DNA from 3 places in the Microbacterium sp. 1262 genome. Region 1 is predicted to be linked to each of the others. Evidence: predicted binding sites of a transcription regulator. Region 1 holds the regulator's gene; each other region holds the start of a gene.
The links. Region 1 encodes LexA, which represses DNA repair genes until DNA is damaged. Its sites were predicted from a motif close to TCGAACANNTGTTCGA; they were not measured.

Region 1 (10,529 bases):
ACCTCGTCGACGACGATGCGCGGCTGCTGCTGCGCGGGCTCGAGCCGACGGCCCACTTCGTGTCGTCGCGCACGGGTGAGGGCATCGACGAGTTGCGCGCCGCGATCGAGGATGCGCTGCCGCTGCCGGCGGTGGAGGTGCGCGCTCTCGTGCCGTACGACCGTGGCGACCTGATCTCGGCCGTGCACGAGAGCGGCCACATCGTCGCCACCTCGCACGAGGAGGACGGCACGGCCGTGCACGCGCACGTCTCCGAGCGTCTCGCGGCTGAGCTCGCGCCCTACGCCGTCTGAGCCCGCGGTCGGCGATACACCTGCAGGCTCGGCGGTGCTGGTGAGCCCGCCGCGGATGCGGAAGGCCTCAACAGCACCGCCGGCCTGACAGGCGTATCAGCGCCAGGCGGTCGCCGGGCTCAGTCGAGCTCGATCGGCGCGACGCCGGGCGTGTCGAAACCGAACACCTGACCGAGGAACGCCAGCTCGCTCTCCAGAGCGTTCACGATCGTCTCGGTCCGTCGGAACCCGTGCCCCTCGCCCGCGTACAGGACATAGGCGTGGGGCACGCCCTGCGCGACGAGTGCGTCGCGGATGGCCTCGGCCTGCGCCGGCGGCACGACCGCGTCCTCGTCGCCCTGGAGAAGCAGCAGCGGCACGCGGAACCCCTCGGCGTGGCTCAGCGGCGAGCGCTCGATGTACACGTGCTCCGCTTCGGGAAGGGGACCGATCAGGCCGTCGAGGTAGCGCGCCTCGAAGTCGTGGGTCTCGGCCGCGAGGGCGCGGGCATCGCCGACGCCGTAGCGCGAGACGCCCGCGCCGAACACGTCCGTGCCGACGAGCGCCGCCAACACGGTCCAGCCACCGGCCGACCCGCCCTCGATCGCGAGCCGTGACGCATCGGCGAGTCCGTCGGCGGCGAGGCCGCGTGCCGCCGCCGCGACATCATCGACGTCGACGACGCCCCACTGGCCCTTCAGCCGTTCACGGTACGACCGGCCGTACCCGGTCGACCCGCCGTAGTTCACGTCGAGCACGCCGATGCCTCGGCTGGTGAAGTAGGCCGCCTTGGCGTCGGCGGTGCCGCCCACGTGCGACGTCGGCCCGCCGTGCACCCAGACGAGGTACGGCGGCAGCTCGTCGGTCGGCGCCGTGACATCGGGGTTCGTCGGCGGATAGGCGAAGGCGTGCACCGGGCCGTGGGGACCCTCGGTGGTGATCTGACGGGCATGGGGGATCCATGCCTCGTCGATATCGGGGGTACCGCCGCGCACCGCTGTCGTCTCGCCGCTGTCGAGATCGACCAGCCAGAGCCCGCTCGCCCCGGGCATGGCGCCGCTCACGAGGGCGCGGCTGCCGCGGACGTCCTCGATCTGCAGTCGAGCGGTGGCGGGGAAGGGGAGCGGGATCGCGCCGCCGTCGCGGTCGACGATCACGAGCTGGTCCGAGCCGTGCGTGCGGACGGCCACGACGCGGCCGTCGTCGAGCGGCGCGTACCACCGGGTGCCGAGGACCCATAGGCCTCCACCCGTGTCGGCGTCGGCGGGGGAGACCGCGACGGGTGCCGCGCCGGTCGCGGGGTCGACGCGATGGAGGTTCCAGCGCCCCCTCGGCTCGTCGAGCAGCAACAGCTGGCCGTCCGATGCCCATTCCGGCTGCAGCGCGGCCGTGCTGCCGCCGGCCACCTCGCGGACACGATCCGGGGCGTCGAGCTCGATGACACGGATGCGGGTGCGGTCCCAGGGCATGTCCGGGTGATCCCACGCCACCCACGCGAGCTGTGATCCGTCGGGTGACAGTGCCGGCTGAGCCACGAAGTCGCTGCCCCCGGCGAGCTCCGTCACTCCCGCTTCGTCGCCGCTCGCGGCGTTCTCATCGCTGCTCGCGCCGTCGATCCGCACGATGTGTCGTTCGGGAGTGCGCCCCGGGTGCTCGCGCTCGCGCACCGCGAGAAGCGCGCCGTGCTGCCAGCGGAGACCGCCGTAGTGGGTGCCGCTCTCCTCTGGGGTGAGCGCCTCGGGCTCGCCGCCCGGGCGGAGGCGTCGAATGCGCTGGTCCGACTTGTCGACGAAGAACAGCTCGCCGTCGTCGGACGCCGTCCAGGCGCCGCCGCCATACTCGTGCACACGCGATCGCGCGTTCCCGGGCGCGGGGAGGACGACCTCCACAGAATCGTCGCGGCGGCGGCGCATGACGGCGACGCGACCGGCCTCATCGGGAAGGGATTCGCCCCACCAGATCTCATCCCCGACGAAGCGCGCGCCGTCGAGGCGCAACGAGGACGCGCTGGCCCACGAGGCGGTCAGGGGGGAGGGCCAAGAACCGTACGGGAGTTGCTGCTGCGACATACCGCCACGCTACGCGAGCGGATCCGGGTCGTGCCGGACGACGGGAGGGGATGCCGCCGAGTCGCGGCATCCCCTCCCGCAGTTCCGTCGGTGCGGCGAGGTCAGACCGTGCGGAGGACGGCGACGACCTTGCCGAGGATGGTGGCGTCATCGCCGAGGATCGGCTCGAACGCCGAGTTGCGGGGGAGGAGCCAGGTGTGGCCGTCGCGCTGACGGAGCGTCTTGACGGTGGCCTCGCCGTCGAGCATGGCCGCGACGATCTCGCCGTTGTCGGCGGTCGCCTGTGCCCGCACGACGACCCAGTCGCCGTCGCAGATGGCGGCGTCGATCATGGAGTCGCCGACGACCTTGAGCATGAACAGCTCGCCCTTGCCGACGAGCTGACGCGGCAGGGGGAAGATCTCCTCGACCTGCTGGTCGGCGGTGATCGGGACGCCCGCCGCGATGCGGCCCACGAGCGGCACGAGGGCGGCGTCGCCGAGGGCGGGCGCGGCGTCGGCGGGGTTCTCGCCGGCCGTGCCGGGGAGGTCGATGAGGACCTCCATCGCGCGGGTCTTGCCGGGGTCGCGGCGGAGGTATCCGCTCAGCTCGAGCTGGTTCAGCTGGTGGGTGACGCTCGACAGCGACTTGAGGCCGACGGCGTCGCCGATCTCGCGCATGCTCGGCGGGTAGCCGTTGCGGGCGATCGCGTGCTGGATCACCTCGAGGATCGCGAGCTGCTTATCGCTCAGATTCTTGCGTCGTCGCGTCTGCGGCTTCTCGCTCATACCGCCGGTCTCCTGTCGTCGCGCCCCGTCCCCGACCCGATGTCGGAGGTTCGTGGTGGGCTCTCGCTGTCGAAAAGGTAGCCCGATCCGACAGCGACATCACGGAACGCTCCGCGTGTCTCTTCGATCGGTCTCCGATTTCGGTGGGTGGTTGACACCACACAATATCGAAGATACGTTCGGAACCGAAGTTCGCACCCGTCTCTCCCGGCCGAGAGGCGGGAGCGAATCTTCCTACCGCTCCCGAGGAGATGTCATGACCACGATCGATGCCCGCTTCGCACCGGCCCCCCGCACCCGTCTGCGCCTGACGCGCCGTGGACGCCGCGTCATCGCAGCGATCGCCGCGCTTCCCGCCGTCGTCGCCGTCACCGCTGCCGTGCTCTCCGGCGGGGGAGCACTCGCGTCCAACGAGGCGGGCGCGCCCGAGGGGTCGTTCACGACGGTGACCGTCATGTCGGGCGAATCGCTCTGGTCGATCGCTGAAGAGGTGGCGCCGGCCGCCGACCCCCGTGACGTTGTCGACGCCATCATCCGGCTGAACGCCCTCGGCTCTGGTCAGCTCGAGGCAGGCCAGACACTCGCCATCCCCGCCGAGTACGACGCCGCGAGCTGAAGCCCGCCGTCTTCGGCGCAGAAGCTGGGGTGCGGCCACGCCGGACTCGGACGCGGCCTAGCATGGGTGGGATGAGCCCGAGTCTGGATGATCTGCCCCTCAGAGACGATCTGCGAGGCCTCACCCCGTACGGCGCCCCGCAGGCGCCGCTTCCGGTCGCGCTGAACGTCAACGAGAACACGCATCCCGTTCCCGAAGAGGTCGCAGACGACATCCTGGATGCCGTCGCCCGTGCCCTGCGCGACGTCAACCGCTATCCCGACCGCGAGTTCACGCACCTCCGCGAGTCCTTCGCCGAGTACCTCGGTCACGGCCTCACCCCCGATCGCATCTGGGCCGCGAACGGATCGAACGAGGTGCTGCAGCACCTGCTCCAGGCCTTCGGCGGCCCGGGGCGTACCGCCATGGGCTTCGGCCCCACGTACTCGATGTACCCGCTGCTGACGCGAGCCACCGGCGCGCAGTACGTCGCGGGCACGCGCGGCCCCGACTTCACGCTCGACCCGGCCTCCGCCGCGGCACAAGTCTCCGAACTGCGCCCCGACGTCGTCTTCCTCTGCGCGCCCAACAACCCGACCGGCACGCCGCTCGGTCTCGACGTCATCGAGGCGGTGTACGACGCCACCGACGGAATCGTGATCGTCGACGAGGCCTATCAGGAGTTCGCGCCGCGCGAGAGCCCCTCCGCGCTGACGCTGCTCGGCGAGCGGGAGCGCCTGGTCGTCTCGCGCACGATGAGCAAGGCGTTCGCCTTCGCCGGTGCGCGCGTCGGCTATCTCGCCGCCGACGCGACCCTCATCGACGCTCTGCGTCTCGTCCGCCTGCCGTACCACCTCAGCGCCCTCACGCAGGCGGCCGCGACAGCCGCGCTGTCGCACTCGTCGACGATGCTCCGGATGGTGGACGAGATCGTCGCGCAGCGCGATCGGATGTCGGCGACGCTCGATGCCCTCGGGTACCACGCCTACGAGAGCTGGACGAACTTCGTCCTGTTCGACGGGGTCGACGACCCGCGCGCCACCTGGCAGGCGCTCTACGATCGCGGCATCCTCGTCCGCGACGTCGGCATCCCGCACAGCCTGCGCGTCAGTGCCGGTACGGAAGACGAGACGACCGCGTTCCTCGAAGCACTGGCGTCGATAGACTCGGAGGCATGACCAGCCCCCGAACGGCCAGCATCCGTCGTGCCACGAGCGAGTCGAGTGTCGAACTCGAGCTCGACCTCGACGGGACCGGGATCAGCACGATCGAGACGACCGTGCCGTTCTTCGATCATCTGCTGACGGCGTTCGCGAAGCACTCGCTCACCGACCTGACTGTACGCGCGACGGGCGACACGCACATCGACGCGCACCACACGGTCGAGGATGTGGCGATCGTGCTCGGGCAGGCGCTGCGCTCTGCGCTGGGCGACAAGTCGGGCATATCCCGCTACGGCGATGCGCTCGTGCCCCTCGACGAGGCGCTCGCGCAGGCTGTCGTCGACATCTCCGGGCGTCCCTACCTCGTGCACACGGGAGAGCCCGAGGGATACGAGTACCACCTCATCGGCGGGCACTTCACGGGGTCGCTCGTGCGGCACACGTTCGAGGCGATCGCGTTCAACGCGGGCCTGACGATGCACGTCCGCGTGCTCGGCGGACGCGACCCGCACCACATCGCCGAGGCGGAGTACAAGGCCTTCGCCCGTGCCTTCCGGCAGGCCAAGGCGCTCGATCCGCTCGTGCACGGCATCCCCAGCACGAAGGGCGCCCTATGACCGAGGGTGACACGACCGGACGCGCGCCGCTCGTCGCCGTCCTCGATTATGGCTCGGGCAACATCCACTCGGCCGTCAAGGCCCTCTCCGCCGCGGGTGCGGACGCCCGACTGACGTCCGATCGTGGTCTCATCCGCGATGCGGACGGTCTTCTGGTTCCCGGCGTCGGTGCGTTCAGTGCGGTCATGGCCGCCCTGCGCGAGAGCCGCGGCGACGAGATCATCGAGCGGCGCCTGGCCGGGGGGCGCCCGGTGCTGGGCATCTGCGTCGGCATGCAGATCATGTTCGGCAACGGCGTCGAGCGCGGCGATGACACCGAGGGCCTCGGGCAGTGGCCGGGCACCGTCACCGAGCTGCAGGCCCCGGTGCTGCCCCACATGGGGTGGAACACCGTGCGCGCGGGCGCAGGGTCGACGCTGTTCGACGGTCTGGAGGACGAGCGCTTCTACTTCGTGCACTCGTACGGTGCCCAGGACTGGAGCCTCGAGGTCATGAAGCCCTTCGCCGAGCCCGTGCTGACCTGGTGCGACTACGGCGCGCCCTTCCTCGCGGCCGTCGAGAACGGGCCGCTCTCGGCGACGCAGTTCCACCCTGAGAAGTCGGGGGCCGCCGGCATCCGTCTCCTCGCCAATTGGATCGGCGCCCTGCCGCGCCACTAGTCTCCCTCTGGTGCGCTCGCGTGGACGAGCGTGCATCCCGACCCACCCCTGGAATGTGATGAACGACTTCGCGTCCACCCCCGAACTGATCCTCCTGCCCGCCGTCGACGTCGCCGACGGGAAGGCCGTGCGCCTGACCCAGGGCGAGGCCGGCAGCGAGACGACCTACGGCGACCCCGTCGACGCGGCGCTCGCCTGGGCCAAGCAGGGTGCGCAGTGGATCCATCTCGTCGACCTCGACGCGGCCTTCGGCCGGGGCAACAACACCGCCGTGCTCCGCAAGGTCATCAAGCAGGTCAAGGGTGTGCAGATCGAGCTGTCGGGCGGCATCCGCGACGATGCGACGCTCGAGGCCGCGCTCGAGAGCGGTGCGACGCGCATCAACCTGGGCACTGCCGCGCTCGAGAACCCCGAGTGGGCCGCCGATGTCATCGGCCGCTACGGCGACGCGATCGCGGTCGGACTCGATGTCCGCGGCACGACGCTCGCCGCCCGGGGCTGGACCCGCGACGGCGGCGACCTGTGGGACGTCCTCGAGCGTCTCGAAGACGCCGGCTGCAGCCGATACGTCGTCACCGACGTGACGAAGGACGGCACGCTCCAGGGCCCGAACCTCGAGCTGCTGCGCGAGATCACCTCGCGCACACCCAAGCCCGTGGTCGCATCGGGCGGTATCTCGAGCCTCGACGACATCGCCGCGCTGCGCGAGCTCGTGCCGCTGGGCGTCGAGGGTGCGATCGTCGGCAAGGCTCTCTACGCCGGCGCGTTCACGCTGGCTGAGGCGCTGGATGTCGCCGGAGACTGACGACGGCTGCGGCCACGCCGCCGACTCGGCGGGCGTTCCCTGGGAGGGGCGCAGCTTCGAGTCGAACCCTCACGCCGGTGACGACGGCTCGGCCGATCCCGCGCTGCTCGCGGCGCTCGAAGCCTTCCGCGCGGGGACCGGTGACGCCGTCGCGGTCGTCGAGGCGTATCGCGCGGCGCGGCTGCTGATCCCGCTCGTGCCCGAGAAGGGCGACGAAGGGGTCGGGCCGACGGGGCTGCGTGTCGACAAGACCCAGGAGCTGTCGATCGTCACGGTCGCGGCTCCTGACGGTCGGCGCGTTCTGCCGGTCTTCACGTCGGTGGCCGCACTCGCGCGGTGGGATGCCGTCGCGCGTCCGGTTCCGGCCGACGGGGTGCGCACGGCGATGGCGGCGGCGTCCGATGACACCGACCTGATCGTGATCGACCCGGGCTCCGAGACCGAGTTCGTGCTGCGACGCCCCGCCGTCTGGGCGATCGGACAGGGACTGCCCTGGGAACCGGCGCCCACCTCGCCCGAGGTCTTCACCGCTCTCCAGGCCAGCATCGGGGGAGAGCTCGCGGTGCTCGACCTGTCGGTCGCGGCGGGTGATCCCGACGCCCGGATGCGCGGCCCCGAGCTGATCGTCCGGCTTCATCTCATCGATGGGCTGGATGCCGCCGAGCTCGACGCGGTGCTGTCGCGGCTGGCGTCGCGGTGGGCCGCCGACGACCGCATCGCGGTGCTCGTCGACTCGCTGACGGTCAAGCTGGTGCGCGCTTCCTGACGGAGGTCCCGGGCCCGAGCCCTGCTCGAGCCCGGGAGCTCGTCAGTTGACGGGACCGGTGAACTTCTCGCCGGGGCCCTTGCCGATCGGGTCGGGGATCGTCGACGCCTCGCGGAAGGCGAGCTGCAGCGAGCGCAGGCCGTCGCGCAGCGATCGCGCGTGCATGTCGCTGATCTCGGGAGCGCCGGCGGTGATGAGCCCGGCGAGGGCGTTGATGAGCTTGCGGGCCTCGTCGAGGTCGAGCTGGGTGGCCGGGTCGTCGGCGAGCCCGACCTTGACGGCGGCGGCGCTCATGAGGTGCACGGCGGCGGTGGTGATGACCTCGACCGCCGGCACGTCGGCGATGTCGCGGGTCGCGGCCGAGGCCGCGCGCTCCTGCTCCTCCCACCGCTGGCGACGAGCCTCGTCGTCGGTGAAAGTGCTGTTGTCGGCGGGGTTCGTGTCCACGTGTCGCTCTCTGCTAGACTGTGCGGGCACCGGAGTGTTCTACTCCGGATCGAAAGAGGATCACATCCCACCCGCGCTTGCCGTTCCAGGCTACCGGGTCATGCACTCCGCTCCGTCCGTCTCACCGCGGCCGGGGTAGCCAGGGTGCGGAACACGAATGCCGACGCACGCGCGTCGTGCGGGGTGGATGCGATGCTCTTCCGCCCGGGTCGCGTCCTCGCGTCCCGGTGGCCACCACCGCACGAACAGGAGTTCCGCACATCAGCGATCCCCGCACCAACGACCGCATCCGCGTCCCCGAGGTTCGCCTCGTCGGCCCCGCTGGAGAGCAGGTCGGCGTCGTCCGTATCGAGGTCGCCCTGCGTCTGGCGCAGGAGGCCGAACTCGACCTCGTCGAGGTCGCCCCGAACTCGAAGCCGCCCGTGGTCAAGATCATGGACTACGGCAAGTTCAAGTACGAAGCGGCTCAGAAGGCCAAGGAAACGCGCCGCAATCAGGCCAACACGGTCCTCAAGGAGGTCCGTTTCCGCCTGAAGATCGAGGCGCACGACTACATCACCAAGCTCAAGCGCGCCGAGGGCTTCCTCCAGGCGGGCGACAAGGTGAAGGCGATGATCCTGTTCCGCGGTCGCGAGCAGTCGCGTCCCGAGCAGGGTGTGCGCCTGCTCCGCAAGTTCGCCGAGGATGTCGCCGAGCTCGGCACCGTCGAGTCGAACCCGACGATCGACGGCCGCAACATGGTGATGGTCATCGCGCCGCACAAGAACAAGTCCGAGGTGAAGACCGAGCAGAACGCCCAGCGTGCCGCCAACAAGGAGGCAGCACGCCAGGCCCGCTCCGGCGACGCACCCGCGACCGAAGACGCCGCTCCCGCCTCGGCGGAGTAGCCCCCAGACTCCCGCCTCGCGGGAAACACAACGAAGGAAGAGACATGCCGAAGCAGAAGACCCACTCGGGTGCCAAGAAGCGCTTCAAGGTCACCGGCAGCGGAAAGATCAAGAAGCAGCAGGCGAACCTCCGCCACAACTTCGAAGGCAAGCCCACCAAGCGCACGCGCCGCCTGTCGGCCGACAAGATCCTGGCTCCCGGCGACGCGAAGGTCGCCAAGAAGCTCCTCGGCATCTGAGCGCTGCTGCGCACGAATAGGAAACAAACGAAATGGCTAGAGTCAAGCGGGCAGTAAACGCCCACAAGAAGCGTCGCGTCATCCTCGAGCGCGCCTCCGGTTACCGCGGACAGCGTTCGCGCCTGTACCGCAAGGCGAAGGAGCAGGTCACCCACTCGCTCGTCTACGCGTACCGCGACCGTCGCAAGCGCAAGGGCGACTTCCGCCGTCTGTGGATCCAGCGCATCAACGCCGCTGCCCGTCAGAACGGCATCACGTACAACCGCTTCATCCAGGGCCTCGGCCTCGCGGGTGTGCAGGTCGACCGTCGTATGCTCGCCGAGCTCGCCGTGAACGAGCCCGCCGTCTTCGCGTCGCTCGTGGCGACGGCCAAGGGCGCGCTGCCCGCCGACGTCAACGCTCCCAAGGCCTGATCGGGTCTTCGCGTTCCACGCACCGCACGAAGGGGCGTCCTCCGAGAGGAGGGCGCCCCTTCGCCGTATGCTGAAAACGTGCTCGAGAACCCCCGCTCGCCCCGCGTTCGCGCCGTCGCCAAGCTGACCAAGCGCAGCGCGCGTCAGGAGACCGGTCTGTTCCTGCTCGAGGGTCCGCAGGCCGCGCGGGAGGCGCTCGCGTACCGTCCCGACACCCTGGTCGAGGTCTTCGCGACACCTGGCGCGATCGAGCGGCATCCCGAACTGGCTGCGAATGCCGAGAAGGCCGGCGTCGCCGTCGTCTCGGCGAGCGAGGCCGTGCTCGAGGCGATGGCCGACACCGTCACGCCCCAGGGCATCGTCGCCGTCGCGCGTCAGTCGCCGTCGTCGCTGCGTGACATCTTCGCCGCCGGTCCCCGCCTCGTCGCGATCTGCGAAGAGGTGCGCGACCCCGGCAACCTCGGCACCATCATCCGAGCCGCGGATGCCGCCGGTGCGGATGCCGTCGTCTTGACGGGTCGCACCGTCGATCCCTACAACCCCAAGGTGGTGCGCTCGACCACCGGGTCGCTGTTCCACCTGCCGATCGTGCTCGGTGTCGAGCTCGACGCCGCCGTGGCGCGGGCGCACGAGGCGGGACTGCGAGTCGTCGCCGCGGACGTCAAGGGCGAGGAGTTCCTCGACCACCGTGCGACGCTCGCGGAGCCCACGGCGTGGCTCTTCGGCAACGAGGCGCGCGGCCTGGCCGACGAGGCCCTGGCCCAGGCCGACCTCGCGCTGCGGCTGCCGATCTACGGCGCCGCCGAGTCGCTCAACCTGGCGACCGCCGC
Region 2 (10,529 bases), 1.2 Mb from region 1:
TCTCGCGGTGTGACGGGCACGGCAACCACCCCCTCCCGTGGGCTGGTTCAGGGCGAAGACGATCCCGTCAGAACGGCGGAGCGGACCCCCGAGGCGCGTCGGGTCGCCCCAGTGATCGTGGTGGGGGAAACGCTCCGGGTGGTGCTTGATCGCCTCGGCGATCGGTTGGCTCGTCGATGGTGAAGGCGACGAGTGGTGGGGGTGCGTCTGCGCGGTAGACCCGCCCGGTAGGTGAGGTCCACACGAGCCGCCCACCCGGGAGTTGTCGGACATGCCATCGGGTGTGGTGTTTGACGTCGTGGTGTCTCTTGCAGAGGTTGGCGAGGTTGCACACGTGCGTGCCCCCGCCCTCGGATGCGGCGATGGTGTGGTCGAGTTCGCAACGGATGGCGGGTTGCCGGCATCCGGGGAACCGGCAGTGCCGATCCCTCGCCCGTATAAGTCGCACCATGGCGGCGGTGGGGCGGTAGCTGTCGCACTCGAGCACGGTTCCGGTGACGGGGTCGGTGAGCAGCCGGTCCCACGAGGTCGCGTTGCCCGCGAGCTCGCGTGCGGTCGCGGCATCGATGGGGGAGCGGCCGGCTAGATCGGCCGGCCCCTCGTCCTGACCCATCAGCGTCAACGCCGACACGGCAACCTGCACGTGTGCCCGGATCGCCCCGAGCGTTCCGTCGCCGTCACCGCTCGCGGTGGGATCGAGGGCCGGCGTCCCGGCGAGCAAGAGGTCGCTGAACACGTCGGCGCGGACTTGGTCGATCGTGCGGGCGTCGTCGACGAACGATGACCCGGCGCCCACTGCGCTCTCAGCATCGCTCTCCACATCCGCATCCGCGGCGTCAGCCTGCTGCCGCGCGTTGATGATCTCCCGCGCCTGTCGGGTCAGCCGGTCGACGATCCCGTCGGCGATCACCGTCGGCAAAGTCGCGATCAGGTCCGACATGCCATCGGCGCCGGCCTGCACCCGCACGCACCGCCCGGCCGCGGCCTCCTCGTGCCTCTCGGTGAACGACCGCGGGTGCATCCGCTCGGCGATCATCCGCAACGCGTCGCGCACCCGGTTCGGGGTCTCGCCCTCGCACCGTTCGATCGCGACCCGTTCGAACTCTGCCCGTTCCTCCGCGGGCACGAGGCATCCTGTCTCCTGAATGACCCGCACGTGGCCGCGGACGATGCGTCCGTCCTCCCACGCCGCCATCGTCACCGGATAGCTCTCCACCAGGTCTCGCGCCTCGTCGATGCGCCGCTGCAACGTCCGGTCGGTCGCGACGAACACCCCGGCGAGCTCCGCCGCGATGCCACGCAGCGCCATCTCGCGCGCCTTGACCCGCTCCGCCGCCCCAGCCGCCTGCTTCTCGGCCAGCACGCCAGCTGCCGCGAGCACCCGAACCTCACGAATCTGCGCCAACCGCGCAGCATCCGCCGCCCCCTCCGCATCCGCGACCAGTTGAGCGAGGACGTCGACATCAGCGTCGCTGCCCATCCCGCCACTAAGCTCGCCGTTCGAATGCATGTTCTAATGTTGCCACGGGCCTCCGACATCGCCCGTGCCTTTCCACAGCCGGCCCGCTCCTCCTCCCGACGGTCAGCCGAAGACGAGCAGCCGTGTGCCGTGAGCCGGCACCGTCAGCGTGACGCGTCCGTCGGCGACCTCGACGCTCGTCCCGCTCCACACATCCGTGCACGAACCCGCCGTCCCCACGTCCCCGAGCCCGAGCCCGAGCCCGAGCCCGAGGTCGGCGAGGTGGACGACGAGCTCCTGCTCATCGTCGCCGAGCCAGAACACCGCACGGTACTCGCGCGCGCCCACGCGCGCGCTCCAAATGACCAGATGTCCGTCGCGCACGATCTCGCGCGACTCCTCGCCGTCGCGCAGCGCGAGGACGCCGGGATTACGCAGCAGCGCGAGCGTCTCTGGCGGAGTGTCGGGCAGGTGGCCGCCCATCATGAGCGGTGAGCGCATCATGCTCCACAGCGTCATGACGGTGCGCTGCTCGTCGACCGACAGGCGGCTGAGACGGTCTTCGCCGACGTGTCCGCGCACGCCGATGCGTCCGAAAGGGAGCATGTCGGCATCCGCCCACGCACCGCGCCGCTGGAACGGCGCCCAGCGGGCGGCGCGCTGGAACTGTTCGACCACGTGCGCCCAGTCATCCCAGAAGTCGTCCGAGATCCGCCACATCTGGCCGTGTTCGCGCAGCGTCTCGAGGTGCGCGAGCGACAGTCGCTTGCCGGGCGACAGGCTCAGAACCATCGCCCGTCCCGACCGATCGATTGCGCGCGAGATCGCTGCGATCTCGGCGGTCTCGACGGGCGGGTAGAGCACATCGTCGAGCTTCACGAAGTCGACGCCCCAGGCGGCCAGTTGCGCCATGACCGAGTCGTAGTACTCCTGCGCACCGGGTGCCGTCATATCGACGCCGTAGTTGTCGGGGTTCCACACGCAGACGTTCGAGCGGTCGGCGATCGAGTCGCACGTCGCGTCGGGGCGGCCCGAGACGGGCAGAGCCGCATCCGCTGCGGCGCGCGGGACGCCCCGCATGAGGTGCACCCCGAAGCGCAGGCCGAGTTCGTGGACGCGGTCGGCGAGCGGCTGGAAGCTCCCGTCCGCCGCGGAGGGGAAGCGTCCCGGCGCGGGGAGCGGCCGGCCCCAGGCATCCAGCAGCGGCCGAGAGACCTCGCGATAGTCGTGCGCCCCCGGATCGGGTTCGTACCACTGGATGTCGACGACGATCGTGTCCCAGCCGAACGCGAGCAGGTGCTCCGCGACGTATTCGGCGTTCGCCAGCACCTCGGTCTCCGTCACGGACGACCCGAAGCAGTCCCAGCTGTTCCACCCCATCGGGGGACGGGATGCCGCGGCCCGGCGCTCGCCGATCACGGCGCTGCCACCGCCGCGAGGTGAACGACCGCCGCGCGGTCGGGGTGGAACGTGGGGAACTCCAGCCCCACCCGTGCGAGCACGGTACCCGCGATGACCGGGCCGTCACCCACACGCTCGCCGCCACCGCCACCGCCACCGTCACCGTCACCGCCGAGCTCGGGGCTCTCCCGAAGCCACGCCGGAACCTGCCAGGGCGGTCCGAACGAGTCCGAGCCGCTCACCGACACCCGGTAGCTGCGGTCGGTCGACAAGCCGGGGAACCGCACACGGGCGATCGTGTCGGCCGAGGTCGTCGGCGTGACGATCGTGAAGAGCGCCTCCGACCCGTCGGGCGCGACCACGCCGCGCACCTGCGGAGCCGCGGCGTCGAGCTCACCCGAGCCGACGGTGCGCCCCGTCGCGATGAGGTGGCGGTGCCGGCGGTATCGTGCGATCCAGTCGCCGAGGACGCGCCGGTCGTGCTCGTCGAGATCGCGGATGTCCCACTCGATGCCGAAGTGGCCGAGGAAGGCGACTGCGCACCGGAACTGCAGGTCATGCGCGCGTCCCGTGACGCTCGACACGGGGGAGGCGACGTGCGATCCCATCATCTCCGGCGGCACCAGGAGTCCCGTCCAGCGCAGGATGCCGAAACGGTCGTGGGGGTCGTGGCTGTCGGAGGGATGGATCCGGTCAGTCCGTTCGAGGATCCCCAGGTCGACCCGCCCGCCGCCGGAGGCGCAGCTCTCGATCTCGAGGTCGGGATGGCGACGGCGGAGCTCGTCGATGAGGCGGTACACCGCGAGGGTCTGCTCGTGAACGGCAGGGGTGCCCGAGGCGGGGTGCCCGGCCGCGATGAGGTCGCGGTTGTGGTCCCACTTGAGGTAGCTCACGCCGATGTCCTCGATGAGCCCGTCGAGCACGCCCAGGATGTGGTCGAAAGCGGCCGGATGCGTGAGGTCGAGCACCTGCTGGAACCGCTGGCGCGGCGGCAGCTCGGGCCCCGCCCGAAGGATCCACTCGGGGTGCGCACGGGCGAGATCGGAGTCCTCGTTGATCATCTCCGGCTCGACCCAGAGCCCGAACTCCATGCCGAGAGAGCGCACCTCGTCGGCCAGTGGGCGGAGGCCGTCGGGCCACGCAATCGGGTCGGGCGCCCAGTCGCCGAGCCCCGCGCGGTCGTCATTGCGCCCCCGGAACCAGCCGTCGTCGAGGACGTAGCGCTCGACGCCGAGCTCGGCGGCGCGGGCCGCCAGATCGACGAGCACGCGGTGGTCGTGGTCGAAATACACCGCCTCCCAGACGTTCATCGTCACGGGGCGGGGGCGGCGCGACGAACGCGAGCGCTCACGCAGGTAGGAGTGGAAGCGCGCCGCAGCGCCGTCGAGTCCGCGCCCGTAGCTGCCGAACACCCAGGGGCCGGTGTACTCCTCGCCGGGCGTCAGCCGGATCTCGCCGGGAAGGATCGACTCGCCGCCCCGAAAGTGCAGGCGCCCGTCGGTGCGCTCGATCGTGTGCTCGTGGTCGCCGCTGAATCCGACGTGTCCGATCCATACCTCGCCGGAGCCGGCGGAGAACCTCGGCGTGCCGACCGCCTGCACCAGCGTCGCGTCGAGACCGGTGCGGCCGCGCCGCGAGACGCGCGAGTGATCACCGCGGACGACCGGATGCCGCTGGGGCATGCGCTCGTGCCCCCATCGGCCGGTGAAGTCGAGCACCTCCTGCGCCCACGTCGGTATCGGAAGGGCGACGGCGAGGGACTGGATCTCGAGCGGTGCCGCCGCCTCGGTTGCGCCGGCGGTGTTCCGGACCCGAGCGCGGGAACGCACGAGGCCGTCTCGTGTGAGATCGATCTCTACACCGAGCTCAATCTCAGCAGCATCGTCGTGGAGGACCGCGTCGACCCGCCCCGCTCCGCCGGACGTCACGCCCGGTCCGGCCTCGGCGCCGTCGAGAGTCAGCGAGCGCAGCACGAACCGCGGCGCCCACCCCGAGCCGTCGCGATGTGCGGACAGCCCCGGGGCTCCGAACCACCCGCGGCTGTGCTCGGGCAGCACGCTCGCGCGGTACGGAACGTCGGAATCACCGGTCATCCCGTTCCGCTGCTCGGCCGCGACGAATGCGAGGAGGTCGGGCTCCGCCGACGTCACCGCCTCGCCCCAGTGGACGATCTCCGGCATCCCATCGTCCGCCGTTGCGATCACGACGGAGACGTCCTCGGCGTTGAGGTGGATCACGCGCATGGAATCCATGCTCCTATTCTGCTGACATCGCTCGGGCGGTACAGTCAGAGATCGATCTCAGCACATCGAAGGAGATGTCACAACCATGACCGCATCCGCCCTTGCGCCCGATGCCTCCCGGCTGCTCCCGGGAACCTATGATCGTCGTCGCCGCACCAATCGCACGTACCTCGTGTCGCTCGACGAGCACGCTCTCGTGCAGAACCACCGCATCGAAGCGGGCATCGGCGATCAGGCCTGGCACCTGAAGCCGTCCGTCACACCGGGCGTCGAGAACGGCTGGGCACGTCATTGGGGCTGGGAGACGCCCGGCGCACTCTTGCGGGGCCATTTCGTGGGGCACTGGATGTCGGCGGCCGCGCGCGAGATCGCCGTCACCGGCGATCCGGTGCTGCGGGGCAAGCTGGCCGTTGTCCTCGACGAGCTCGAAGCGTGCCAGGATGCCGGCGCGGGCTGGGTGTTCGGCATTCCGCAGACGTTCCTGCGCCGGCTCGCCGAGGGGCGCGAGGTGTGGGCGCCGCAGTACAACATCCACAAGACCTTCATGGGTCTGGTGGACGTGTACCGAGACCTCCGCGACGAGCGAGCCCTGCGCATCGCCCACCGCGCTGCGGCGCTGATCGCGGAGTGGGCGCGGGAGTTCGAGCGCGACGAGTTCCAGGCCATCCTCGAGGTCGAGACGGGCGGCATGCTCGAGGTGTGGGCAGACCTCCTCGAGGCCACCGGCGACGACATGTATCGCGAGCTCCTCGACCGATACGACCACCGGTCGCTCTTCGACGGTCTGCTGGCGGGCGAGGACATGCTGACCAACATGCACGCGAACACGACCATCCCGGAGGTGCTCGGTGCCGCGCGGGCCTTCGAGGTCACGGGTGAGGAGCGCTGGCGACGCATCGTCGAGGCGTACTGGGACTGGGCCGTCACACGACGCGGAACCTTCTGCACGGGCGGACAGACCTCGGGTGAGATCTGGACGCCGCCGTTCGCCTTCGCCGCGCGACGGGGCACGAAGACCCAGGAGCACTGCGCCGTCTACAACATGATCCGGCTGGCCGACGTGCTGTTCCGATGGACGGGCGAGGCGTCGTACCTCGACTACATCGAGGCCAACCTCGTCAACGGCATCCTGGCGCAGCAGCATCCCGGCACCGGCATGGTGAGCTACTTCCTGCCGCTGCAGAGCGGAGCGCGCAAGGAGTGGGGATCGCCCACCGAGGACTTCTGGTGCTGCCACGGCACGGTGGTGCAGGCGCACACGCGCCACTCGTCGCTGGCGGTGTACAGCGACGGCGAAGCCGTCACCGTCGCGCAGTACATCCCCGTCCGCGCCGACGTCGCCACGGCAGCAGGCCAGCTGGCCGTCGAGGTCCGCACGATCGACGACGCCCTCTACGTCGGTCCGGACGCGAACGCGGGCCCCGGCGGCCCGGCGCATCGGCCGCACGCCCTTCGGGTCTCGGTGGCGGTCGAGTCGCCGCCGACCGTTCGGGGCCGCGTCCGGATGCGTGTGCCCGCCTGGACCGCGGGCGAGGTGCACGTCCGGTCGGACATCGCCGTGGTGCGGCGCGGCAGCTTCGTGGAGATCGATCATCCCGGCGGGCGCACCGAGATCGAACTCGGTTTCGGATTCGAGCTGCGGACGGTGCCGATCCCGGATGAGCCCGAGACCGTCGCCTTCGTCGAGGGCGCCGTGGTGCTCGCGGGTCTCGTCGACCGTGAGACGCCGCTCATCGGCGACAGCTCCGACCCGGCGACGCTGCTGGCTGCCGACGACGAGAGGCAGTGGTCGCAGTGGCTCACGCGATACCGCAGTGTCGGCGGCTCGGCCGGCATCCGATTCGTGCCGCTGAACGAGATCGTCGACGAGCGCTACGCCGTGTACTTCCCGGTCGTCGCGCCCGCGTGAGCCCCGTCGGTGGCGGCCTCGGTCAGCGCGGACGGCCGGTCGAGCCGCGGGCCACGAGAACCGTCGGCAGCTCGACCACCTCGTCGGCGAGCTGCGCACCGCCCGCCATCTGAGCCAGGAGCGTGACCGCCGCAGCGGCCATCTCGCGGATGGGCTGACGGATCGTGGTGAGCGGCGGATGCAGCCACCGCGCGCCCCGCACATCGTCGTATCCCACGACGAGAACGTGGCGCCCCACCGCGAGCCCAGCCTCGGCGATCGCCCGGTAGGCGCCCGCGGCCATCTCATCGGAGCAGGCGAAGAGCCCGATGGGGCCCTCGCCGCCGAGGTCATCGAGCGCCGCGGCGCACGCTCGTCGCGCGTCCGCCGCACCCCAGTCCGCCGTCGTCAGGATGCGGGGCGCAGCCGGGGCCGTCTCGTCGAGCGTCGAGAGGAAGCCCTCGATCCGCGCACGGCCGTACCGGTACGACGGAGCCCCGCCGATGACGATGAAGCGCCGCGCGCCCTGCGCCAGCAGGTGCTCCGCCGCCGCCGAGCCGCCCGCGTGATCGGTGTTCCGCACGCTCGGCACGTGCTGGGTGGTCCCCGACGGAGGCTCGAGCAGGACGATGGGGATGCCCGCGCCCTGCACGACCTCCAGCTGGGCCGCGGTGGGCAGGATCAGACCGAGCACGACCCCCGCCGATCCCCGGGAGCGGATGCGGGCCGGCCAGTCATCGCCCGGATCGTCGCGCTCCGCGGTGAGGACGAGGTCGTAGCTCAGGCGCGAGGCCGCCGTGTGAGCCCCGGCGACGACCTCGTCGGTGTAGGGGTCATGGAAGTGCCCGAGAACCAGATCGAAGATGCGGGACGTCCCGCCGCGGGGCCGGCCGCGCGGTGTCCCGCTTCGCGTGTACCCGAGCCGCTCCGCCGTCTGCAGCACACGCGTGCGGGTCTCGGGCGACAGCTCGCCGCGGCCGCGGAGCGCCCGTGAGACGGTCGCGACGCTCACGCCCGCGGCCGTGGCGACGTCGGTGAGGCTCGGTCGGGAAGACGGCATTCGCCTATTTTGCGCAAAGCCCGACGTCCGCGTCGAGGGGCTGTGACATCGTGGTCCGCGATCACACGCACCGGTGCGGAGGGAGACGAGGATGTCGAGACGATTGCGCATCGCGATCATCGGGACCGGGTTCATGGGACGGATGCACGCGCACGCCTGGCGCACCGCTCCGCGGTTCTTCGATCTGCCGGTCGAACCGGAGGTGGTCGTGCTCGCGGGCAGCGACGCACAACGCGCGGCCGACGCCGCATCGCGGTTCGGCATCGCCGAGTCGAGCGACGACTGGCGAAGTGTCATCGCACGCGACGACATCGACGCCGTCGACATCTGCACCCCGGGCGACACCCACGCCGAGATCGCGCTCGCAGCCCTCGACGCCGGCCGTCACGTGCTGTGCGAGAAGCCGCTGGCCAACGACGTCACCGACGCCAACCGGATGACGGATGCCGCCGCCGCGGCGGCATCGCGCGGGGTCGTCGCGATGTGCGGGTTCAGCTACCGCCGCACGCCCGCCCTCGCTCTGGCGCGACGTCTGATCGAGGAGGGACGCATCGGCCGCATTCGGCACGTGCGCGCGCAGTACCTGCAGGACTGGCTCACCGACCCGGACGCGCCGTTCACCTGGCGTCTCGATCGCGGTCGCGCGGGATCGGGTGCGCTCGGCGACATCGGGGCGCACAGCATCGATGCCGCCCAGTGGCTCACCGGCGCGCGCATCACGAGCGTCTCCGGCACACTCCGCACCTTCGTCGACGAGCGCCCGGTCCTCGACGAGCGCGTCGGGCTCGGCGGCCGAGCCGGTGCCGGAGCCGCAACTGAACGCGTGACCGTCGACGACGCCGCGGCGTTCACCGCATCGTTCTCCGACGGCGCCCTCGGCATCTTCGAGGCCACGCGCATGGCCACGGGGCACCGCAACGCCAACCGCATCGAGATCAGCGGTGAACGCGGAGCCGTCGCCTTCGACTTCTCGCACCTGAACGACCTGCTCTTCGCCGACGCGACGCTCCCTGCCGGTGAGCAGGGGTTCCGCCGCATCGACGCGACCGAGCCCGAGCATCCCTATGCCGGAGCCTGGTGGCCGGCAGGACACGGACTCGGCTACGAGCACTTGTTCACCCACCAGAGCGTCGACTTCGTCCGCGCCGTCGCCGGTGAGATCGAAGCGCACCCGTCGTTCGCCGAGGCCGCGGGCGTGCAGCGCGTCCTCGCGGCGGTCGAGGAGAGCGCGGCATCCGACAGCAGAAGCATCCGAGTGGAAGGGGTCATCTCATGACCGCGAGACAGGCGCTCATCGTCCGAGGCGGCTGGGAGGGGCACAAACCCGTCGAGGCCACCAACCTCTTCGTGCCCTTCCTCGAAGAGAACGGCTTTGAGGTCCGCATCGAAGAGGACAATGAGGTCTACACCGACCGGGCGACGATGGAAAGCACCGACCTCATCGTCCAGTCCGTGACGATGTCGAAGATCTCACGCGAGGCCTTCGCCGGCCTGCGCGACGCGGTCGAGCGCGGAACGGGGCTGGCGGGCTGGCACGGCGGCATCGCCGACTCGTACCGCGACAACTCCGACTACCTGCAGCTCATCGGCGGCCAGTTCGCGACGCATCCCGCGAAGCACCCCGATGCCCGCGTCGGCGACGAGACCGACAACTACCTCTGCTACACCGTCGACCTCACCGACGCAGGTCGCCGCTCGGAGATCATGGCGGGCCTCGAGGACTTCACGCTCCGCACGGAGCAGTACTGGGTGCTCTCCGACGACCTCAACGACGTGCTCGCGACGACGACGCATCCCGTGCAGCCGTACCACCCGTGGCACCGCCCCATCACCTCGCCTGCCGTCTGGACGCGCGAGTGGGGACAGGGCCGCATCTTCGTCGCGACGCCGGGGCACAGCCTCGTCGTGCTGCGCGACGTCAACGTCCGCACCATCATCGAGAGGGGGATGCTGTGGGCGAGCCGCACGGCATCGGTGTAGTCGGCCTCGGGGTCATCTCGGGCCAGTATCTGGAGACGCTGGGCGATCACCCCGCCGTCCGTATCGTTGCGACGGCCGACCTCGACGTCGACCGCGCCCGGTCGGTCGCCGAGCGGTTCCCCGGAGCCCGCGCCCTATCGGTCGCCGAGCTCGTCGCCGACCCGGCGGTGCAGACCGTGGTCAACCTGACGATCCCCGCCGCTCACGGCGAGGTCGCGCGCGCGGCGCTCGCCGCGGGCAAGAACGTCTACGGCGAGAAACCGCTGGCCGCGACCTTCGACGAAGCGCTCGGGGTCATGGCCGGCGCGGCCAGCGCCTGGGTCGGCGGGGCCCCCGACACCGTGCTGGGGTCCGGTGTGCAGACCGCGCGAGCGGTCGTCGACGCCGGCGAGATCGGCCGACCGGTCGCGGCCGTCGCGACGTGGCTGTCGTCGGGCCACGAGGCCTGGCACCCGCATCCCGACTTCTACTATCGCGAAGGCGGCGGACCGCTCTACG
Region 3 (10,529 bases), 820 kb from region 1:
AGAGTGCGGTAGCCGCCCTCGGCGTAGAGCGCGGCGAGGTCAGGGCCGATGTACCGCAGGTGCCAGGGCTCGTACTCGTACCCGGTCGTCTCGGTGAAGCCGTCGGGGTAGCGGATGATGAACCCGAAGCGATGCGCGTTGGCGGCGACCCAGTCCGACTGCGCCGTGCCGCCGAACTCTTCGATCGCCCCGCACCCTCCATCGCATGCGACCACATCGACGGCGAGGCCCGTCTGATGCTCGCTGTGCCCGGGGCGGGCGCTCGTGAGGTCGGCGCTGCTCTGGCCGAGCTGACCGACGTAGTTGCGGTACGTCGACACCTGGAAGTCGTACGAGCGGAACCCGCTGTTCACTCCGATCGTGCCCGCGCCCTCAGCCTGCGCGGCGGCCGCGAGCTGCGAGAGGGCCGCCGCGACGTCCGCACGCATGTGCCCCCCGCTGGTTCGCTCGACGCCCTCGGCGCGCGCCTGCGGCTCGGGCCAGTAGTCGATCGGATCGAGCGCGTTCAGCTTGTTCACGACGACCCACGTGCGGCCGGCCGTGTGCAGATCGATGCACGGGGCCGCACCGCCCGCGATCGCGGCCCGGAAAGGCTCGGCTCCCCCGGCCGCGGCGATGACGTCGGCGTCAGAGCCCGACGCGAGCGCCTGCTGGAATCCGGGATCACCGCAGATGTCGCCCGCGGCCGCGGCATCCGTCGTCGCGTCGTCGGCCGGCTGGGCGGCGGCAGCATCGCCGGACTGCGCGGGCGCAGGAATGGACGAGGCGTTGGGCGCGCCCGCCGCGGCGTCACCGACGAGCGCGGCGACGGGGTCGACGGGAGCCTCATCCGGTCCGCTGAGTGCCGACGTGAAGCCGGCGGTACCGGCGACGACGAGGCCGACGAGCGCGAGTGCAGCCGTGGCCGCGACGGCGCGACGGCGGACGTAGACGGATGCCGGCAGACGCACGGATGCCGACAGGGCGGCGGCATCCGGTGATCGGCCCTCCGCCGACGAAGCCGAGGCGACCTCGCCACCAGCACCGCTCGCCGCGGAACCGGAAGCGCCGGCCCGCTCACGCAGCTCGCGCCGCGAGGGGAGAGGGCGCGCCTCCGCCGATCGCTCGCGTCGCGAGCGACGCGTCTCGGGCTCGGTCGGGTGCACCACGACCCCATTCTGCCCTGCGGGTCCGGTTGAGTTCCCGTTCGCAGCGCGGTTCACCCGCGACCCGGGCTGGTCCCCTCGCCGAACACGGCATCGGGTCCGGCGGGCGATGCCCCCGGGCTCACGCTGCCCGCGCGCCCTTCCGCAGCCGCCGGAGCGAGCAACTCTCGCGCGATCACCTTCACGGAGGGGAACGCGTCGAGCTCGTCGATCTCGATGCTCGAGAACCAGCCCGCGTCGTGGACCTCTCCGGCCGCGGGCGACAGGGCGCCGCGCTCCGAAGTGTGCAACACGAAGGCCATGTCCATATGGATGTGCGCGGGTTCGCCGGGGCGCTCGGGGATGAGCTGATAGCTCATGCTGATCGGGAGGTCGAGCTGAGCTTCGGTGCGACCGTCCGCGGCGAGGTCGACGCCCGCGTGCGGGCGCAGCACGGCTGCCACGCCGGTCTCCTCGAACACTTCTCTCACGACCGCCGCCTGGGGCGTCTCATCCTCGTCGACATGACCGCCCGGTGGAAGCCACTTCGCGAGCTTCTTGTGATGGATGAGGAGGATTCGGTCCTCTGCGGGATTGAGCACGTAGCCGCTGACGGTGAACTGTTTGGCGTACGACGCGGTTCGATCGATGATCGTCATCGTGCGGCACCGTTCACACCGGCACCGACAGCGCGGCGGATTTCATCCATTCGGACGAGCCGGGGGCGCACCCTCGTCGTCGGCGGGCGGGTGCGATCCGGCTGGCAGAAACCGACCACGTCGGCTACCCCGGCGTATCTCACCCTCTCCCCAGCTGACGTCAATGTCACAGCGCGCTCCCCCATCCGCTCGCAGCGTCCTCGATCCCCGGTGAAACGATCTGCCTGTCACCTCACCGGCACCCGAGCATACGAGGGTTCGCGCTTTTATGTTTGACAACACTTCGAATTTCTGTTCGAATCTTCTCATGCGATGGCAGGGGCAGCAGATGGGCGTGGCGGATGCCGCTGCGCTGCCCGGCCTCGAGACACTCAACGGCCTCGTGCGCTCGGTGACGACGCCCGAGTTCGCAGGAGTTACCTTCCACGAGGTCATGTCGCGCTCGGCGCTCAACCGGGTCCCGGGCCCATCGGCGATGCCCTTCGACTGGACGGTCAATCCCTATCGGGGATGCACGCACGCCTGCGTCTACTGCTTTGCCCGCGGCACGCACGAGTACCTCGACATGGACGCGGGAGCCGACTTCGACTCGCAGATCGTCGTCAAGCTGAACGTCGCCGACGTACTGCGCCGCGAGCTCTCGAAACCGACCTGGGCGCGCGAGCAGGTGGCTCTCGGCACGAACACCGACCCCTACCAGCGTGCGGAGGGCCGCTATCGGCTGATGCCCGGCATCATCACGGCGCTGGTCGACAGCGGCACGCCGTTCTCGATGCTGACGAAAGGCACCCTGCTGCGCCGTGACCTACCGCTGCTGGCCGAGGCGGCACGTTCGGTGCCCATCGACCTCGCGATGTCGATCGCGGTACTCGACGAGCCGCTGCGGCAGCTGCTCGAACCCGGCGCGCCGACATTCGCCGCTCGCCTCGACACGGTGCGAGCGGCAAGCGCCGCGGGGTTCCGGGTGACGGTGTTCCTGATGCCGATCGTGCCGCACCTCACCGATTCGACCGAGGTGCTCGACGATGCCCTGAGCCGGATCGCGGATGCCGGCGCCGCCCGCGTCGTCTACGGCGCGATGCACCTGCGACCGGGCGTCAAACCCTGGTTCCAGCAGTGGCTCGCGCGCGAACGCCCCGACCTCGTGCCGATGTACCGCGGTCTGTACCCCGGGGCCTCGGTGCAGGCACCGCAGGGCTACCGGCGCATGCTCGCGGCGCGCGTTCGACCTCTGCTCGCGCGGCATCGCCTTCGGGGAGGGCTCGAAGAGGAAGAGGCCCAGCCCGCCACGCGACGATTCCGCCCCGGACCGGTGGTCACGACTTCGCGCGGCCGCGCCGCTGCAGCGGCATCCGTTCCCACGCTCTTCTGACGCAAGCAGCACAGTGGCCCGAGTTTCGCGGCCCGGGGCGCTGCGAACCGGAGCCGGGAGTGCGAGCCGGGACACTCTCGCGCGCTGCCGGGGTATGGTCCCGAGATCAGGCTCAACGCGCGGCCGGCTCCCACCGCTCAGCCTCTCAGGGCCCTCAGCCCGCGCACGGCACGGCGAACCGCGAGCGCCCCGCCAACGGAAGCGCCCCGCCGAACGCCACGACCGTCGGGTCGCAGCGTGCGGCGGGGCGTCAGAGCGGCGTCGGCTCAGGCGTCGACGTTCGCGAGCTGTCGACCCGAGACCTCCTCGAGGATGTCGTCGCCGGGGCGGACATCGTCGAAGGGGGCGTCGATCTCGGCACGCTCGAGCATCTCGGTCATGCGACGGCGACGCTGACGCGTGATGAGAGTGACGACCGCGCCCGAGCGACCGGCGCGGCCGGTGCGCCCTGCGCGGTGCAGGTAGGTCTTGTACTCGTCGGGAGCGTCGGCCTGGATGACCAGGTCGATGTCGTCGACGTGGATGCCGCGGGCTGCGACATCCGTCGCGACCAGCACCCGCACCTTGCCGTCGGTCAGGCGCTGCAGGTTGCGCGTGCGCTTGCCCTGGTTGAGGTCGCCGTGGAGCGCGACCGCGGCGATCCCGGCATCCTCGAACTGCTCGGCGAGCATCTCGGTGTAGGCACGGGTACGCGCGAAGACGAGCGTCTTGCCGTCGCGGTCGACGAGGGAGTTGAGGATCTCGGCCTTGTCACGGTGGTCGAGGACGAGCACACGGTGATCGATCGTCGAGGTGTCCTGGCTCTCGCCCGCGACCTCGTAGACGGCCGGCTCGACGAGGAACTCGTCGACCAGAGCGGCGACCTCGCGGTCGAGCGTCGCCGAGAACAGCAGCTTCTGCGCGCCGTCCTGCACGAGGCGGAGGATGCGCTGCATGGGCTCGAGGAACCCGAGCTCGCTCATGTGGTCGGCCTCGTCGAGCACGACGATCCCCACCTCGGAGAGGTCGAGCTTTCCCTGGTTCTGCAGGTCTTCGATGCGGCCGGGGGTGCCGATGATGATGTCGACGCCCTTCTTGAGCGCACCGACCTGACGCGCCTGCGGCACTCCGCCGTAGATCTGCGTCGTGAAGAGCCCGACGCTGCGCGCGATCGCCTGGACGGTGCGGTCGATCTGCAGCGCGAGCTCGCGCGTCGGAGCGAGGATCAGCGCCTTGGGTGAACGCCCGAACTCGCGACCCTTGCCGGCCTGGCTGCGCAGGATCGACTCGACGAGCGGAGCGCCGAACGCGATGGTCTTGCCCGAGCCGGTGCGGCCGCGGGCGAGGACGTCCTTGCCCTCGAGGATCGGCGGAATGGTGGCCGCCTGGATCGGGAACGGGGATGCCGCACCCAGGGCGTCGAGCTGACGGACGATGTTGTCACCGAGGCCGAGGTCGGCGAACGACGACTGGGCGACGGATGCCGCATCCACGGCCTCCGCCTGCAGGCGCTCGTGGACGGTGTCGACGTGGTCCTGGTGGGCCTTCGACTTCGTCTCGGCGTTCCAGTCCGAACGGTTCGGACGGTCGGCGAAGTCACGGCGCGGGCGGTCATCGAACGAACGCGCCGGGCGGTCATCGCGACGCGGACGGTCCGAGAAGTCGCGACGCGGACGGTCATCGCGGTTCGGACGGTCATCGCGGTTCGGACGGTCGCCGAAATCACGACGAGGGCGGTCATCGAACGAACGCGCCGGGCGGTCATCGCGACGCGGACGGTCCGAGAAGTCGCGACGCGGACGGTCATCGCGGTTCGGGCGGTCGCCGAAGTCACGACGAGGCCGGTCATCGAACGAACGCGCCGGACGGTCGTCACGACGCGGACGGTCCGAGAAGTCACGACGCGGACGGTCGTCACGGTTCGGGCGGTCGCCGAAGTCACGACGGGGACGGTCATCGAACGAACGCGCGGGGCGGTCGTCGCGGCGGGGCCGGTCGCCGAAGTCCCGACGCGGCCGGTCATCGAACGAACGCGCCGGACGGTCATCCCGACGCGGACGGTCGTCACGGTTCGGGCGGTCGCCGAAGTCACGACGCGGACGGTCGTCACGGTTCGGACGGTCACCGAAGTCACGACGCGGACGGTCGTCACGGAAGGAGGGACGCGCATCACCGAAGGTGCGGCGATCGTCGCGGGGCTGCGCTTCGTAGGGGCGCCGGCCGCCGGCATCCGATCGGCGGTCGTTCCCGTACCCGCGCTGCTCGCGCTGACCGCGGTCGTCGCGTCCGCCGCGGTCGTCGCGTCCGCCGCGGTCGTCGCGGGCCTGCGAGCGGATGCCGCGCGCTTCGTCACGACCCGCACGGTCCTGCGAGGACCAGCGGTTCTTGCGACCGGTGTCTTCGCTCTCGGCACGGTAGCCGCGGTGACCGGGGCTCTTGCTGCCGGGGGTTCCGGCCGAGGACTGGCCGGGGCGACGCTTCGCGTCCTGGTACGACGTCTTCTTGCCGTAGCGGGGCTCGAAGTTCTGCGCGCGGCCGCCGGCCGGCTTCTTGTTCTTGGGCATGGGTGTGTCCTTCTGGGTTCTCTGCACGAGAACAGCGCCCGCGCGCACGCGGGCAAACCCGGACATCCGTCGGCCGGGGGCCATTCACATGATGGTCATGCGCGCCGATCGGCGCTCACCATCGGCCCCATGGACTCACAAAACCTGTCGCGATCACGCGCTGCCCAGAGCCGACCCGCCCACGATACGGCATCCGCCTGAGAAATCGCCCGCCGCGGCGCCGAGGCCCGGGCTCGAGGGCCGGGGCGGGGGCAACGCGTGCTGCGATGCAAGGGTTCCGGCGCAACACCCCGGCGCCTCGCTCCCGGCCACGGCGCGTCGCGGGCAATCCCTTGCATCGCGGCAAGCCGGCAGCCCGGCGCGAGCCCGCCGCGAGCCCGGCGCGTGCCGCGATCAGGCCAGGCGGCGGCGACGGGGTCCGCGAGAAGGCCCGGGAATGCGCTGAACCTGTCGACGGGACGACCCGGCCTCCGGTTCACCAGAATCCACCGGCCCTCCAGCATCAGCATGGGCGTCGCCGACCTCGTGGTCATCAGGCGCGACCGGGATGACCAGGTGCGTGGGCGCATCGGGTGAACCGTCCACCGGCACGACGAGGTGGGTCGGCTCGGCTGTGGCCGCCTCCGCGAGGCGCCGCTCGCGCCGAGTCATCGGCGCCGCAGACACCCCGTCTCCCGCGGAACCGGCTGTCGAACCAGCATCCGCGCCGGCCTCCGCGCCGGCACCGACGTCACCGCGCCGCCGTGCCGCGCGGCGCTCGCGCGCACCCTCGACGAGGTTGTAGAGGGTCGGCAGCACGAGCAGGGTCAGCAGGGTCGACGAGATGAGCCCGCCGATGACGACGATCGCCAGCGGCTGCGAGATGAACCCGCCGTGGCCGGTGATCCCGAGCCCCATGGGCGTCAGCGCGAAGATGGTCGCGAGCGCGGTCATCAGGATCGGCCGCAGACGACGCGATCCGCCGGCGATCGTCGCGTCGTGGGCCGACAGCCCCTTCTCGCGGTACTGGTTCACGAGGTCGATGAGCACGATCGCGTTCGTCACGACGATGCCGATGAGCATCAGCACGCCGATGAGCGACGCGACGCCGAGCGGCACGCCCGTCGCGATCTGCAGCAGAATCGCGCCGGTCGCGGCGAACGGCACCGAGATGAGCAGCAGCAGCGGCTGCCGCAGCGACTTGAAGGTCGCGACCATCACGATGTAGACGATGAGGATGGCGGCGAGCGCGGCGAGTCCGAGCTGCGCGAAGGCGTCCTGCTGCTGCGTGAGAACACCGCCGATCTCGGCGTCCGCGCCCTGCGGCAGCTCGACCTCGTCGAGCGCATCCCGGACGATCCCGGATGCCGCGTTGAGGTCGTCGCCCGCGGGCGTCACGGTGGCCGTCGCGGTGCGCTGACCGCGCTGCGTCGTGATGGAGGTCGGCCCCTCGCTCTGCTCGACGGTGGCGACGTCCTGCAGCGGGATGGGGCCGCCGGCCGTGGGGATCGTCAGCTGCCGCAGCTCGTCGATCGACGCGGGCGCCTGCGACGCCGCGAGGTAGACGGTGAGCGAGGTGTCGTCGATCTCGACGGTTCCGATCGACTGCGGCTGCATCGTTCCCGAGACGATGCCGCCCACCGCGACCTCCGACAGGCCGCGGGATGCCGCCGCGTCGCGGTCGACGGTCACGGCGATGTACGGCAGCGAGGCCGAGAGGTTCGACGTGACCTGGCTGACGCCGTCGGCATCCTGCAGCGACGCCACGACGGCGTCGGTCGCTTCGCGCAACGCGGCCTGGTCGGGCGCGGTGACATCGATCTCGATGTCGCTCGAGCCGAATCCGCCGCCACCGGCGGCGATCTGGATGTCGCCGACGCCCTCGAGGTCGGCGACGGCGCGCTGCACGCGATCGCGCACGTCGAGCTGATCGGCCGAGCTGTCGGTCGTGATCGAGTAGGTCACCCCGCCGCCCCCGCCCGAGAAGGCGTCGCGCAGCTGCGATCCGGACGAGCCGATCGAAACCTGCACGGCGTCGATTCCCTCGAGGCCGGTGACCGCGTCCTCGACGCGCTGGGCGGCGGCATCCTCCGCCTCGAGGGATGCCGCAGGCCCGAGCGTCTGCGTCATGGTGAAGGTGTTCTGACCGGAGTCGCCGAGGAAGTTCGTCTTCATCAGCGGCACGGCCGCGAGGGTGCCGCCGAGCACGAGCACCGCCAGCACCAGCGTGACGGCGGAGTGGCGGAGGGTCCAGCGCAGGACCGGCAGGTAGGCCTTCTGCAGTCGCGACGGCGGCGCCTCGGGGTCTTCGGGGTCGATGCGCCGGCCGTCGGACGTCACGACGGGCTTACCCGGCCGCAGGAACCAGTACGCGAGCACCGGGACGATCGTGAGCGAGACGAACAGCGAGGCCGACATCGCGATGGTGACCGTCAGGGCGAAGGGACGGAACAGCTCGCCGGTCAGGTCTCCGACGAAGGCGATAGGCAGGAACACGGCAACGGTCGTGATCGTCGACGCCGTGATGGCGGCGGCCACCTCGCGAACGGCCAGGGTGATGGCCGCGAGCTTGTCGGCTCCCTCGACGTAGTGCCGCTTGATGTTCTCGATGACGACGATCGAGTCGTCGACGACTCGGCCGATCGCGATCGTGAGGGCACCGAGGGTCAGGATGTTGAGCGAGTAACCGAACGCCTGGATGCCGACGAAGGTGATGAGCACGCTCGTGGGGATCGAGATCGCGGTGACGATCGTCGAGCGGACCGAGAGCAGGAACACGAGGATCACGAGCACCGCGAACACGAGCCCCAGGAGACCCTCTTGGGCGAGGGCCTCGATCGACTGCTCGATGAACGGCGCCTGGTCGAAGACGACCGTGAACTGAGCCTCGCCGCCGAGGTCGTCTTCGAGCGCGGGCAGCGCGTCGAGCACGCCGCGCGAGACGTCGACGGTGTTGGCGGCGGGCAGCTTCGTGACCGCGATGGTCAGGGCCGGCTCGCCGTCGACACGCGAGATGGAGGTGACCGGTGACGGTTCCTGCGCGACGGTGGCGACGTCGCCGATCGTGGTCGTGCCGCCGGTGAGCTGAGCGGCATCCGTCGGCACGAGCGGCAACGCCGACAACTCGTCGACCGAGGCGATCTTCGCGCCGGTCTGCACGGTCAGCGACTGGTCGCCCTCGGTGATCTCGCCGCCGGGGAACAGGACGCCGTTCTGATCGAGCGCGTCGCGGATGGCCTGCTGCGTGTACCCGGCCTCGGCGAGCGCGGTCTGGTCGGGGGTGATCGTGATGCGCTCGACGCGGCCTCCGACGACCTGGGCGGCGTTGACGCCGTCGACGTCTTCGAGGTCGGGGATGACCGTGCCCTCGAGCCGGGCCTGCACCGATTCGGCGTCGTCGTAGCCGGTCACGGCCAGCTGGATCACAGGGAGGTCGTCGAGCGAGAAGCTCAGCACGTTCGGGCTGACGCCGTCGGGGAGCTGGCTGTCGATGCGGTTGATGGCCTGCAGGATCTTCTGCTCCGCGGTCGCCAGATCGGTGCCGTAGGTGAACGACGCCTGGATGATCGAGGCGTTCGTCGAGCTCGTCGCCGTCGTCGACTCGAGCCCGGGCACGCCCTGGATCGCGGTCTCGATCGGGGTCGAGACGTCGGTGTTGACGACCTCGGGCGAGGCACCGGGGTAGGTCGTGACCACCGAGAGCTGAGGCAGCTCGATCGAGGGAATGAGCTCCTGCTTGAGGTTCGTGAGCGCGAGGCCGCCGAACACCGCGGCGACGATCGTGATGAGCGCGATGAGAGCGCGGTTCTTCAGGCTCAGGACGGCGAGTTTCGACACAGGTTCCCTCGGGCGCACCGGACCGGCGCAGGTAGGTGTGATGCAGGCGAACGGGATGCGCTCGTCGATACATGGATGTATCGACTTCAGTATCCCACGCGGGCGCCGCGCGAGCGTGGGCTCAGCCTGGGAGCAATCCCCCGATGACGATGCCGATCGCCGCAGCGATGACGGCCATGGCGAAGGTGCCGACGAGATTGACGATCGCCCAGTCGCGCCGGCCGCGCCGCATCAGCTGGACCGTGTCGACCGACACCGTGCTGAACGTCGTGTATCCGCCCAGCAAGCCGATGCCGAGGACGGCCAGCCAGTCGGGCGCGACGAGCGCGCCGAGTCCGGTCAGGAGCCCCAGCAGCCCGGAACCGGTGACGTTGATCACCAGGATGCCGACGGGGAAGGCATCGCGGCGCCCCCGCGTGAGGAGGACATCGAGGACGTACCGGATGCCGGCGCCTGCCCCGCCCGCCACCACCAGGGCCACGAGCATCCCGGCACTCACCCCGTTCATGCGGCATCCCCGTCGCGGCGGATGCCGAGGGCGAGCCCGAGCGCCGCGGCGACGGCACCGCCGGCGAGGCTGATGGCGATGAGCGCGAGCCCGACGATGGGCGCGGCGGTGGCGACCTGGATCGATTGCACAGCGAAGGCGCTGTACGTCGTGAAGCCGCCGAGCACGCCGGTGCCGACGAACGCGCGGAGCCGGGGCCGGCTGACCGCCCAGCGACCGACGACGATGCCGAGCAGGAAGGACCCGAGCAGATTGCATCCGAGCGTGAGCGCGGGCACCGCGAGGGGGTGGGTCCATCCGGTGAACGGAAGAGTGAGCGCGGCTCGCACGGCGACGCCGGCCGCACCGCCGATCACGACGAGGACCAGCGTGAGCGGCGAGATGCGCGCCCGCTCGACCACGTCGCCACCGTAGACCCCGGGATGGGTCGGCGGATGCCGCCACTCCGGGTCGCACCGCGACTCGTTTCCTATAGGATCGACGAAAGGTTCGCTCCCCCATCGCAGA

Region 2: ABIC53_RS02145 (HNH endonuclease signature motif containing protein) is a predicted target of LexA. The motif match lies at 1,501-1,516, and genes of this name have one in related genera.
Region 3: ABIC53_RS11630 (Rv2578c family radical SAM protein) is a predicted target of LexA. The motif match lies at 2,067-2,082, and genes of this name have one in related genera.

Annotation. Positions count from the first base shown of each region.
Region 1 covers NZ_JBEPKU010000001.1:1,631,806-1,642,334, reverse strand. Annotated here, with positions in the region: gene hflX (GTPase HflX) at 1-293, shown strand, start outside; gene ABIC53_RS07865 (prolyl oligopeptidase family serine peptidase) at 413-2,341, opposite strand; gene lexA (transcriptional repressor LexA) at 2,443-3,108, opposite strand; gene ABIC53_RS07855 (LysM peptidoglycan-binding domain-containing protein) at 3,365-3,724, shown strand; gene ABIC53_RS07850 (histidinol-phosphate transaminase) at 3,796-4,881, shown strand; gene hisB (imidazoleglycerol-phosphate dehydratase HisB) at 4,878-5,483, shown strand; gene hisH (imidazole glycerol phosphate synthase subunit HisH) at 5,480-6,142, shown strand; gene priA (bifunctional 1-(5-phosphoribosyl)-5-((5-phosphoribosylamino)methylideneamino)imidazole-4-carboxamide isomerase/phosphoribosylanthranilate isomerase PriA) at 6,201-6,947, shown strand; gene ABIC53_RS07830 (SseB family protein) at 6,931-7,713, shown strand; gene ABIC53_RS07825 (DUF1844 domain-containing protein) at 7,756-8,160, opposite strand; gene infC (translation initiation factor IF-3) at 8,388-9,047, shown strand; gene rpmI (50S ribosomal protein L35) at 9,092-9,286, shown strand; gene rplT (50S ribosomal protein L20) at 9,319-9,699, shown strand; gene ABIC53_RS07805 (TrmH family RNA methyltransferase) at 9,778-10,529, shown strand, end outside.
Region 2 covers NZ_JBEPKU010000001.1:459,483-470,011, forward strand. Annotated here, with positions in the region: gene ABIC53_RS02145 (HNH endonuclease signature motif containing protein) at 68-1,480, opposite strand; gene ABIC53_RS02150 (glycoside hydrolase family 27 protein) at 1,583-2,839, opposite strand; gene ABIC53_RS02155 (alpha-galactosidase) at 2,875-5,112, opposite strand; gene ABIC53_RS02160 (beta-L-arabinofuranosidase domain-containing protein) at 5,189-7,012, shown strand; gene ABIC53_RS02165 (LacI family DNA-binding transcriptional regulator) at 7,035-8,051, opposite strand; gene ABIC53_RS02170 (Gfo/Idh/MocA family protein) at 8,143-9,327, shown strand; gene ABIC53_RS02175 (ThuA domain-containing protein) at 9,324-10,031, shown strand; gene ABIC53_RS02180 (Gfo/Idh/MocA family protein) at 10,004-10,529, shown strand, end outside.
Region 3 covers NZ_JBEPKU010000001.1:2,448,399-2,458,927, forward strand. Annotated here, with positions in the region: gene ABIC53_RS11620 (M15 family metallopeptidase) at 1-1,148, opposite strand, end outside; gene ABIC53_RS11625 (NUDIX hydrolase) at 1,199-1,783, opposite strand; gene ABIC53_RS11630 (Rv2578c family radical SAM protein) at 2,091-3,155, shown strand; gene ABIC53_RS11635 (DEAD/DEAH box helicase) at 3,422-5,698, opposite strand; gene ABIC53_RS11640 (efflux RND transporter permease subunit) at 6,092-9,514, opposite strand; gene ABIC53_RS11645 (fluoride efflux transporter FluC) at 9,636-10,022, opposite strand; gene ABIC53_RS11650 (fluoride efflux transporter FluC) at 10,019-10,423, opposite strand.